2 regions of the Arthrobacter tecti genome follow, and region 2 is predicted to be linked to the other one. Evidence: riboswitches for the same ligand, from Rfam matches in the RefSeq annotation. Region 2 holds a riboswitch; the other holds the start of a gene.
What was found. A riboswitch is a leader RNA that binds a small molecule or an ion and turns the genes downstream of it on or off. The one in region 2 is predicted to bind thiamine pyrophosphate.
Positions count from the first base shown of each region.

Region 1 (5,942 bases), on a different contig from region 2:
GCGGCGTACCACCCGCAGCAGGAAAGCCGACGCCCAGACCGAAATTTCACTCCCGGCCGCACCTTCAGGGCAGCCGTCCATCGGGACGGATTCCGTTAATTTCCCGGCCGCTGACGCTCCCGCGACGGAAATTCCTGACACCGGTGTTCCTGCCTCCGAGCACACCGATATGGACGCCTCTGCCGGGCTGGAGAGCGCCGGGACGGTGCCGGAAACGGCGAAACGGAAGCCGGCACGCGCGCGCCGAACGGCCAAGGCCGGATCGGGTTCCAGCGCGGAGGAGGACCCCGGGAAATCGGCAGTCCAACCGCCTGAGACGGCGGGTATGCCGGAAACGCCCCAAAATGAACCGAAGGCACCTGTCCGCCGGCGCCGTGCGGGAACCAAGGCGGGGGCGCCCGCAGCAGGGGATGCGGAGTCCGCTCAGGGCGAGGGCGCCGTGTCCGTGGATGCGGGGTCCAGCGAGGCTGCAACCGACGCCGGATCGTCCGCAGCCGGTGCGGCGAATGGGCAGACACCGGTGCCTGAGCAGACGCCCGGGCAGGCACCAACCGAAGAAGAGGCGCCAGCCAGGACGCCCCGCCGTGCACGTACAACGCGCTCAAGGAGCAAGAAGGCAGCCGAAGACGTGGCCCCGGCGGCCGAAACTTCAACGCCGGCAGGTCCGACCGCCGACCCCCCGGCCGCGGAGGAAGCCCCTGCGGAGGAGGCGGCGTCCGAGTCCGTTGAACCCGTACCGGATGCCGGACTGGACCCGTTCGCGGTGCCGGACTCACTGGGTTCGCTGCTTTTTCACGCGCCGGACCTCAATACGGTCGTGCCCCGAAACACTGCCAAGGACGCGCCCGGCGCTGAGACGGTTACCGACGACGAGGGCGACGACGAGAGCGGACGCGGCCGACGCCGGAACCGCCGGAGCCGGAACCGTGCCGGGGATGGAGTCGCGGGAGATTCCGAGTCGTCATCGCAGGGTCCGGATGAATCCGCTGACTCTCCCGAGGCGGTGACGTCCCGCCGTCGTCGTCGCAGGCGGCGCGGCGAGGAAGATCTTGAGCTCACCGGCGGCCAGGATGACGATCCGCCCAACACCGTGACCCGGGTCAGGGCGCCGCGGCAGAACTCTGACGCGCCGTCGGACCGCGTCACCAGCGTCAAAGGTTCAACGCGCCTGGAAGCCAAGAAGCAGCGCCGCCGTGAATCACGGGATTCGGGCCGGCGCCGCCATGTCATCACCGAGGCGGAGTTCCTCGCCCGCCGAGAGTCGGTCGACCGGCAGATGGTGGTGCGCCAGCGCGACGACAGGATCCAGATTGCCGTCATGGAGGACGGCGTGCTCGCCGAACACTTCGTGTCCAAGACGCAGCAGGACTCCCTGATCGGCAACGTGTACCTCGGCAAAGTCCAGAACGTGCTGCCCAGCATGGAGGCGGCGTTCATCGACATCGGACGCGGGCGCAACGCAGTGCTGTACGCAGGCGAGGTCAACTGGGACGCTGCAGGCCTGGACGGACAGCCACGGCGGATCGAGCTTGCGCTGAAGTCGGGGGACTCGGTGCTCGTTCAGGTCACCAAGGATCCCGTCGGACATAAGGGTGCCCGGCTGACCAGCCAGATCTCATTGCCGGGCCGGTACCTGGTGTATGTACCGGGCGGTTCAATGACGGGTATCTCGCGGAAACTCCCGGATGTCGAGCGCAATCGCCTCAAGCGGATCCTGAAGGACCGGCTCCCGGAGAACGCCGGAGTCATTGTGCGCACCGCCGCCGAAGGGGCCAGCGAAGAGGAACTCACCCACGACATCAACCGGCTCAGGTCCCAGTGGGAGACGATCGAGGGTAAGGCATCGTCAACCAAGACGCTTGCCCCGGAGCTGCTCTATGGGGAACCGGACCTGACAATCAAGGTTGTCCGCGATGTCTTCAACGAGGACTTCTCGAAACTCATTGTTTCCGGCGAGGAAGCATGGGACACCATCGAGGCATACGTCATGTACGTGGCTCCGGATCTGGTTGGCCGACTTGAGAAGTGGACCCAGAACGAGGACATCTTCGCCGCACGCCGGATCGATGAGCAGATCCATAAGGCACTGGAGCGCAAGGTGTTCCTGCCCTCGGGCGGATCGCTGGTCATCGACCGGACAGAGGCTATGACCGTTGTGGATGTGAACACCGGCAAGTTCACCGGCAGCGGCGGCAACCTCGAAGAGACTGTCACCAAGAACAACCTCGAGGCAGCCGAAGAGGTTGTCCGGCAGCTTCGTCTCCGGGACATCGGCGGCATCATCGTCATCGACTTCATCGATATGGTCCTCGAAGCGAACCGCGATCTGGTGCTGCGGCGACTGGTCGAGTGCCTCGGCAGGGACCGCACCAAGCATCAGGTAGCCGAGGTTACCTCGCTCGGGCTCGTACAGATGACGCGTAAGCGGATGGGCACCGGTCTCCTCGAGGTCTTCGGTGAGAACTGTGAGCACTGCGCCGGCCGCGGCGTTGTCACGCACGATGAGCCGGTGGAACACCGCCGTCACGCTGTGTCTTCGGAGAATCACCAGCAGCACCTGCGCCAGGAAAAGATGTCCCGCAGCGAACGGAAGCGGAACCGCGTCAGGAACCAGCCGCAGGAGGAGCAGCCGCAGCCTGCCGAGCCAAAGGCCGACGACGGCGAACGCCAGGCACGTGCAGAAGCCGCACGTGCCGCGCTGGCAAACATTGCTGCTGCTACTCACGCCGCGCACGAACATGAGCACGAGCATGAGGGGCACAACGAACCGGCGGCGGCATCGAGCGCCGTGCTCACGATCAACGGTGAGAAGGTAAGCCTCCCACGGGCGGAATCGGCGCCTGGCTCCACCAGGGAAGAGCCGCGACTGACGCTGGAAAGCCTCACGGAAGCCTTCAACCGGTACCCATCGGCCGAATCCGTGGCTCGGCCGGAGACATCAGCTGAGGCTCCCCGTGGCGAGGACCAGACCGCTGCTCCGGCACAGGAAGAACAGCCCGGTTCCCGCGGGCGCCGCGCCCGGCGCCACCGTTCGGCCAGCAGCGCTCAGGGCTCTGCCTCGGACGCCACGATCGAACGCCGGGCAGGAGAGTCCAACAGTGCAGCGGGCACGCAGTACGTGGCCAAGGTGCAAAGGGACGCACCCAAAGCACCCCCGGCGGAGGAGCCGATGATCCTTGGAGTCGGAGTGCCTGCTTCCGACCTCTAAGTCTCACAGCAGCCGCTACAGGGCGCGCCGTCCCGGAAGGGAAGGCGTGCCCTGCGTCGTCTACAGGCAGGGCGGCGCCCCCTCCAGCCTGCGGTAGGGTAGACGCAGTGACACGCGGTGCCGGCATCTGCCGGCTGAGATGAAACGCGTTGAACCTGATCTAGAGATGGCCGCCGTCCGGTGGTCCTTGGCCTAGCGGAGGGATGTCGCGAATGAGTATTCGCACGCTCGTGCAGCACACAGAAGATTTTCAGTCCACCGTGCCCGGGGTACGGACCGTTCCCCGGGTGCTCAGCATCGCGGGTACCGATCCCACCGGCGGTGCAGGGATCCAGGCGGACCTCAAGAGCATCGGCGCCCACGGCGGGTACGGCATGGCGGCCGTCACTTCCCTCGTGGCGCAGAACACCCGGGGCGTCCGCTGTGTGCACACCCCGCCGTCGTCGTTCCTTCGTGAGCAGCTCACTGCGGTCAGTGACGACGTCGTGATCGATGCCGTCAAAATCGGCATGCTGGGGGACACACAAACCATCCAGACAGTCCGGGAGTGGTTGCCGCGGGCGGGAAGCGCCGTCGTCGTTCTTGACCCAGTCATGGTCGCTACCAGCGGTGACCGGCTGTTGGCCACTGACGCGGAAGACGCGCTGCGGGCGTTGGTGCCGCTTGCTGCGCTGGTAACGCCGAATGTTCCTGAGCTCGCGGTGCTGCTGAGCGAACCGGTCGCGACAACGTGGGAAAACGCACTCGAGCAGGGAAAACGGCTTGCTGCCGCCACGGGCACGGTTGTGCTGGTGAAGGGTGGACACCTTGGGGGTTCGGACTGTCCGGACGCACTGGTAGAGCCCTCGGACGGCCCGCCGCTGGTGACGGAGGTTGGCGGTCCCCGGGTGGCAACGCGGAACACCCACGGCACCGGCTGCTCCCTGTCCGCCGCGCTGGCGACCGTACAGGTTCGTACCCAGGATTGGCACAAGTCGCTTGTCCTGGTGAAGGACTGGCTACGCGGTGCCCTGGAACACGCGGACGAGCTCGAGGTAGGCCAGGGCAACGGGCCGATTCACCACTTCCACGCAATGGGGGCCCCTGAGACAACCGATCCCAGACCCTTCAGTGAGCGGGCCTGGGAGCTCACCGCGCAACACCGCGCGGCCATCGGGACGCTGGGGTTCGTGACATCGCTGGGAGACGGAACGCTGCCTGCGGACCAGTTCGCCTACTACCTCGCGCAGGATGCGCTGTATTTGCGGGACTATTCGCGGGTATTAGCCCGCGCCAGCTCCCTCGCTCCCACCGAGGCCGAGCAACTGTTCTGGGCAAGCGGGGCGAAGAACTGCCTTGAAGTGGAGTCCGAGCTGCACCGGACCTGGCTGGCCGGTAGCGAGACCATGCCCGAACAGGGCCCGGTCACCAAGGCGTATGTAGACCACCTCCTCGCGGCATCCGTCAATGGGAGCTACCCGGTTGTGGTCGCCGCTGTGCTTCCCTGCTACTGGCTGTATGCGCACGTGGGCAATACGCTCCACGCGCAATGGACTGCGGCGGGAGCCGGGCGGGAGCACGCCTACGCAACCTGGATGGAAACCTACGCCGACCCGGCTTTTGCCGAGGCCACATCGCAGGCAATCGCCTACGCGGATGCGGCCTTCGCCGGTGCTTCCGGGCTCGATCGGCGTGCCATGCTGGCCGCTTTCGAAGCCTCCGCCTGGTACGAGCACGAGTTCTTCGACGCGCCGACTCGCCTTGATTTGCGGGAATCCGCGAAATTGCCGTAATCTTGATCTTCGGTGCAGGCGCCCTCGTATGACTATTTCCGGGCGCCAGGACACCGCAAGTGCACAAGCACCTCCGGCTACGCTCATTTTCAGCGTACGGTCCCGGAGACAGTATGCAAACAGTTTTGATCGTCGAGAGAAGTGAGTTCCCAAGTGGTGTACGCGATTGTCCGCGCAGGCGGCCGCCAAGAAAAGGTTTCCGTGGGAGACCTCGTTACCCTTGACCGCGTCCCCGGTGAGGCCGGCACCAGCTTCCAGCTGCCTGCTCTCCTTCTGGTCGACGGCGAAAAGGTAACGTCAGCAGCAAAAGACCTTGCAAAGGTCACTGTTACTGCCGAGATCGTGGAGAATCTCCGCGGTCCCAAGATTGTCATCCAGAAGTTCAAAAACAAGACCGGCTACAAGAAGCGCCAGGGCCACCGTTCAGAACTCACCAAGGTCAAGATCACGGGGATCAAGTAGCCGTTACCGGTTACTCATCCACTGGTTTTCAGTTTTAGTAGAAGGCAGGCATAACAGATGGCACACAAGAAGGGTGCGAGCTCCACTCGCAACGGTCGCGACTCCAACGCCCAGTACCTCGGCGTGAAGCGCTTCGGCGGTCAGGTCGTCAAGGCAGGCGAAATCATCGTCCGCCAGCGCGGAACCCACTTCCACCCCGGCGCCAACGTTGGACGCGGCGGGGATGACACGCTGTTCGCCCTCGAGGCCGGAGCCGTTGAATTCGGTACCCGCCGCGGGCGCCGCGTCGTCAACATCGTGGGTGCGGCAGCGGAGTAGTACCCGCAACCGCACACCGCGCGTGAGCACCAGCTCAGATTTATCGGTGGGGTGAGCCAGCAAGGCTCGCCCCACCTTCTTTTAAGCCGGATAGAATCGGCATCGATGTGACATTTTCAAGAGGAGTACACCGTGGCAAGCTTCGTTGACCGGGTGGTTCTGCATGTCTCCGGCGGTACCGG
Region 1 covers NZ_JBTNCT010000001.1:356,539-362,480, reverse strand. The annotation lists gene ACX80C_RS01690 (Rne/Rng family ribonuclease) at 170-3,208, shown strand; TPP riboswitch at 3,312-3,429, shown strand; gene ACX80C_RS01685 (bifunctional hydroxymethylpyrimidine kinase/phosphomethylpyrimidine kinase) at 3,421-4,980, shown strand; gene rplU (50S ribosomal protein L21) at 5,134-5,442, shown strand; gene rpmA (50S ribosomal protein L27) at 5,500-5,760, shown strand; gene obgE (GTPase ObgE) at 5,893-5,942, shown strand, end outside.
Region 1: it holds a riboswitch for thiamine pyrophosphate, as region 2 does, so the genes downstream of both, ACX80C_RS01685 (bifunctional hydroxymethylpyrimidine kinase/phosphomethylpyrimidine kinase) here and ACX80C_RS05305 (ECF transporter S component) in region 2, are expected to answer to the same signal.

Region 2 (5,942 bases):
TGAGCCTCCGGACGAATCCCCTCAAGGCGCGCAGGTGATTGTCGTTGATGCTGCTCAGCCAATCTGCCTGACCATTGCCCATCGTCGGTTCCCGCCCCTGGACTCTGCTGGACCATCCACAACCTATTCATGCGCGGCGAGGTTGGGAAAAGCCTGCGGCCTCCTCTCATGATGCACCTGCACGGGCAATCCGAACAGGGACTGTCCTAGCCGAGGATGAAGTTCCAAGTGCCCGCCACCACGGCAGCGGTCACCGCAACAGCCGCAATCAACAGACCGCACAGTGCAACTCCGACATCGATCCTGCTGAAGGTGCTCTCCCTCGCCCAAGTGCGCGGGCCGGCCCCGAAACCGCGGGCCTCCATCGCCACAGCCAACCGGGTGGCCCTTCGGATGGCCTGAACCATGAGCCCGAAGGCTTGCCCGAGGAAGTTCCCGAATCGTGCCGCCGGATTCCCCTCGTGGCCCACGCCGCGGGCGTGACGGGCGAGGCCGAGCGTGCGCCATTCCTCGAACAGAAGCCCGACGAGCCGCATCCCGGCGAGCGCCCCGAGGACAAACCGGTGCGGCGCCTTGAGCCGTTGCGCCAGGGCGTCCGCGAGATCGGTGGGGTCGGTGGTGGTGAGCAGGAACAGGCCCGGCAGTGCAATGGCCAGTGCCCGGAGTCCGATCGCCAGCCCGGCGTTGACCGAGTCCTCGGTGAACAGGACTGGACCGGCTTCGAACAGCACGCGGCCGGTCTTCTCGGCCAGCAGCGCAGTTCCGTACGCCCCGACAGCCGCTGCAACCACAAACGGCCAGGCGCGGAAGAACAGCTTCCGCGCGCTGATCCCCAGCAGGGGCAGCAGCAGGAGTTCGCTGAGGAGTACGACGCCGGCGCTCGCCCAGTCCACGCTGAGCATCACGACCACCGTGATCAGGGTTGCCGCGAACAACTTGGAGAGCGGGTTGGCTTTCGGAAGCAGCCGCCCGGTCAGTTCCGGGGTGAGGACATCCGTGCTCATGCTGACACCTTCACAGCGGATCCGCCGACCACAAACGTGCGGGACCCCAACGCGGCTGTGAAGTCGCGGTCGTGGGTGACCGACACGACGCTGGTTCCGCCCGCTATCTCTTCGGCGAGCAGTGCCACCAGTTCCGCCCACGTGTTCGCGTCCTGGCCGAAGGTGGGCTCATCGAGGATGAGGATGTCGGGGCTGCCGGCGAGCATCGAGGCAACCGAGAGACGCCGCTTCTCACCGCCCGAGAGCGTGAAGGGGTTGGCCTTGAGCAGCCCGGTCAGGCGCAACCGTTCAGCGATCGGGTCCACCCGGCGTCGTACCTCTGCCTCCTCAAAGCGCGCGACCCGGCGCGGCCCGAACTCAAGTTCCTCAAGCACCGTGTGGGTGAGGAACTGGTGTTCGGGCTCCTGGAAGACCGTGCCGATCCGGCTGACCAGCTCGGCCGACTTCCACTCGTGCGGCTTCTCCCCGGCGCCGCGTGAAAGCGGATCAAGCGCCGAGAGGGTTCCGCCGCGCGGCCGGAGCAGCCCGGCCAGCGTGAGCGCGAGCGTTGACTTGCCCGCTCCGTTCGGGCCGAGCACGCTGAGCGCAGCACCGGCCTGGAGGGTGAGTTCCACGCCGTCGAGCACTGTCGGTCCGCGTTTTGCCCGCGCCACCGAAAGGCTACGGGCCTCGAGCAGGTCCGCCCCGGCGTTCGATTCCAGCAATGGCAAGGCCGGATGGTGGCCCGGCACCCACACACCGGCTTCGATGAGGCGGTCGCGGGTGCGCTGCTGCTGAAGGACGACGTCGGGACTTCCATCCGCGAGGATGCCGCCGTTCGAGTCGAGCACCACGATGCGGTCGACGACGTCGGCCCACACCTCCACACGGTGTTCCACCACCACGAGCGTGGCGCCGGTACGGTCAAGGACGCGTACGACGGCGTCCCTCACCTCCAGCACGCCGGCAGGGTCCAGGTTGGCGGTCGGCTCATCGAGCAGCAGAAGCCCGGGCTGCATGGCAAGCACTGCGGCCAGGGCGAGCCGCTGCTTCTGCCCGCCGGAGAGCGCCGTCGTGGGGTGGTTGAGGGGGACGTCGAGGCCGACGTCGTCCAGTGCGTGGGTGACCCGCGGCCAGATCTCCTCGCGCGGTACGGCCAGGTTTTCGGCGCCGAATGCCACCTCGTCCCCCACCCGTGCAAGGACCAGCTGGGTGTCGGGGTCCTGCAGCACGAGGCCTGACCGACCGCGCACATCAGCCGGGTTGTTGCCGTCGATCGTCAGCTCGCCGGACTGCTCCCCTTCATCCTGATCTCCCAGCACACCTGCCAGGCCATGCAGGAGCGTGGACTTTCCGGCTCCGGACGCACCGAGCAGCAGTACGCGTTCACCGGGCTCGATACGTAGATCAATGTCCCGCACAGCCCAGCGGTTGCGGCCGGGATGCCGCCAGCCCCACCCGCTGGCTGAAATGGATGCGCCCACCTTAGACGTCGGCTGTCCGGCCGGAAGCGAAGGACGAAAGCACGCCGGTCTTCGCGAGGCCGCGTGTGGCGAGCCAGGGGAGCAAGCCGGCAAGGACCACACCGGAAATGGCGGCGAAGACCCCGTACATGAGCTTGTGATCCAGCGTCCAGACGGCGTTGTACATGATGTTCTCGCTCACTGCGAGGAAGAGACCCGCGCTCAGCCCGGCCAGCAGAGCCACCCCGATGTTCCACCGCTTGTATAGGAAGAGTGCGAAAATCAGCTCCGCGCCGATGCCCTGGATGAGTCCGGACAAGAGCACGGCAACACCAAACTGGGTACCGATCAGGGCAGAAACCGCAGCGGCGACAACCTCGCAGTAGATCGCCGCTCCCGGCTTGCGGATGATGAGGCCGCCGAGCACGCCCGCAATCAGCCAGCCGCCCGAATACAACCCATTAAGCGGCGGATACGCAAGGGTCAGGGCGGAAATACCGCTGTAACCGGCGGACCACGCGAAGAACACGACGCCGACCGCAACCGCAATCACTGAGGCGACGACGATGTCCACGACGCGCCACTCGTAGCGCCGGCGGGATGTTGATGATGATTTCGATGACTGTGCAGTAGTCATGGGTGAATCCTCCTGAGTACAGGAGGGGAAGGCATCCCGGCAAGCCGCCGGCAGCCCTGAGAACTCGACTCCCTTCGCCGGTACTAGCCGGATCAGGTTCGAGGGTCTGCGGTGTTCCGCACTCTCAGCGCCCACCACAAGTGGCGGCGCTCCCCTGTCGTTGTTTTGAGCGATACCAACATTACACCCGGACCAGGGTTCACGGGTGCGGCGTTGGTCCCGAAGGGTCGCTTCGCTCGACGCGGGTCCCTGCCAGTAGGCTTAGTTACAGAAGGTAAGCCTACTGAAGGAGGGCACCATGAATTCGATCTTCAAACTGATGGGCGTAGGGCTGGGAATTGTCTCCGGGCTCATCGGCACCCAGTTGGTCGACCTCATCTGGAAGCGCGTCACCGGAAACGAGCCGCCCAAGGACAAGGAAGGGCTGGAGAACAGTCTTCGTTCGGCGCTGGTCTTCGCCGTGATCTCAGGTGCGGTCAGCACCACGATCCGCGTACTGACCAACCGCACCACGCAAAAAGCGATCCACCGCTACCAGCGCACCCGCCACCTGACCTAGAAGGCGTCAGTCCCCCGGCGGCGCACCGTTCCCTTCCCGACGCCGGGTGGCCGCGCGTTCAACCACCTCGTCGAGTTCGTCCATGCTGAGCAGGTCCTTTCGCAGGTGCTTGGTCCGGTAGCCGGCGCGCCCCACCATGTGGGCAGAAACGGGCGCGGTCAGAAGCTGGAAGATCCAGCACACAATCAGTACGGGAACCAGCGCCAAACTGCGCAGTTCCACGGCGACGGCCAGCAAAAAGAGCAGCAAGCCCAGCACCTGCGGCTTGGTCGCGGCATGCATGCGGCTCATCAAATCCGGAAAACGCAACAGCCCGACGGCGGCGGCCAAGGACATTAGTGCCCCTCCCAGCAGCAGGATGGCAGTGATGACGTTGAGCAACGTGTCCATCTGCGTCACTTCCTGTCCGTGACGAACCGTGCCACAGTCACTGAGGCGATGAATCCAATGATCGAGATCGCCACGAGAAGCACCAGGTTGTCCGTATGGCGGTTGAACACCATGTCGACAGCCAGCGCACCGCCCACAATCGCCAGGAGAACATCGACGGCGAGCACCCTGTCGAGGATCGACGGGCCCACGGCCGCCCGGTAGATGGCGCACAGCGCTGCAACGCCGAGTATGACGGCGATGATGCCGACCACAACACTCACGAGTGCTCCCTTCCGTCACTGACGGGCAGACCACCCGCGCGCAGGTTCGCGAGATCCTCACGGGATCCCATGACGCGGATCAGCCACTCTTCGGTCCGTTGGACGTTCCGGCGGATCTCCTCGGCGTCTTCGGCCGTGACCACATTCAGACAGTGCAGGTAGAGAGTGGAGGTCGATCGGTCCACCTCCACCACCAGCGAGCCGGGAATGAGCGAGATCGCGTGTCCGGTTGCCGTCACCAGCAAATCCGAGGGGCTGCGTAGCCGTACCGCCACTACCGCGTTCTTGAGGCGCGGACCCTTGGTGAGTGCCAGCCAGAACACCTGGAAGCTGGCAACCACCAGTTGGTACAGGAACCGTCCCGCGAAACCCGCAGCGTAGAAGAGGTTGAACCGGCCGCTCAGCTCCACCGGAGGCAGGTAAAGCAGATTCGCCACGGCAAACGCGATGATCGCTCCGAAGACCAGGTTGCCCAGGCTGAAGTCCTGCCACAGCGCGCCCCAGACCAGGACCAGCCAGATCAGTAGGGGAAGCTCAACGCGCAGAGGTATTCGTTGGCGGATCATGGCGTCGCCTCGGCTTCTTCCATTGCTCCCTCGCCCAGGACGGCGTCGATGTAGGGCGTGCGTTCCAGCATCTGCTGCGCTGCCTGGTCACTGAGCGTGAACAGCGGTCCGGCCAGCACCGTCAGAGCAACGCCCAAGGCAACCAGCCCGATCGTCGGACCCACCATGGTGCGCGGCAGGAGGTGTACCGGCTTGCGGCCTGCGAACCGGCCGGTGCTGTGGGCCGTGACTCGGCTGGATGTCCTGATCGCTGAGCCGTCCTCCTTTTTCACGAGGAGGATCGGATCGGGGTGGGTGGCGTCCTCCGGCCTGCGCCAGAAGGCACGGTTCCATACCCGTGCGATGGCCAGCAGTGTGATCAGGCTGGTGAGGACGCCCGCCCCGACAAGTACGTACGCAATTGGCGTTCCGAGTTCGACGCCGGCCTGCAGCAGGCCGAGTTTGCCGAGGAAGCCCGAGAAAGGCGGTATTCCGGCCAGGTTCATGCCCGGAATGAAGAACAGCAGCGCGAGCAGCGGTGAAATCTTCGCGAGGCCACCAAGCCTGTCCATGTTGGCGGTTCCGCCGCGGCGCTCGATGAGCCCCGTGACGAGGAAGAGGCTGGTCTGCACGGTGATGTGATGCGCGACGTAATATACCGCCGCCCCGAGTCCGATCACGGTGGACACGGCCAGGCCGAACACCATGTACCCGATGTGGCTCACCAGGGTGAAGGAAAGCATACGTTTGATATCCGACTGCGCGAGGGCACCAAGAATGCCCACAACCATAGTCAGGAGCGCAACCACCATCAGCAGCGTGTTGATCCGGTCACCGGGGAACAGCAACGTCTCGGTGCGGACCATCGCATAGACGCCCACCTTCGTCAGCAGTCCGGCGAACACCGCAGTCACCGGTGCAGGCGCCGTTGGGTAGGAGTCGGGCAGCCAGAAGGACAACGGGAACACCGCGGCCTTGATGCCGAACGCGACCAGCAGCATCAGGTGCAGGATCATTTGGGTGCCGTGGTCGATGTCCGCCAGTTTCAGCGAAAGGTCCGCCATGTTGATGGTGCCCGTCGCGGCATAGATCATGCCGATGC
Region 2 covers NZ_JBTNCT010000003.1:127,014-132,955, reverse strand. The annotation lists gene ACX80C_RS05320 (sigma-70 family RNA polymerase sigma factor) at 1-82, opposite strand, end outside; gene ACX80C_RS05315 (energy-coupling factor transporter transmembrane component T family protein) at 207-1,004, opposite strand; gene ACX80C_RS05310 (ABC transporter ATP-binding protein) at 1,001-2,467, opposite strand; gene ACX80C_RS05305 (ECF transporter S component) at 2,469-3,083, opposite strand; TPP riboswitch at 3,136-3,249, opposite strand; gene ACX80C_RS05300 (DUF4235 domain-containing protein) at 3,382-3,642, shown strand; gene mnhG (monovalent cation/H(+) antiporter subunit G) at 3,649-4,032, opposite strand; gene ACX80C_RS05290 (monovalent cation/H+ antiporter complex subunit F) at 4,038-4,295, opposite strand; gene ACX80C_RS05285 (Na+/H+ antiporter subunit E) at 4,292-4,861, opposite strand; gene ACX80C_RS05280 (Na+/H+ antiporter subunit D) at 4,858-5,942, opposite strand, start outside.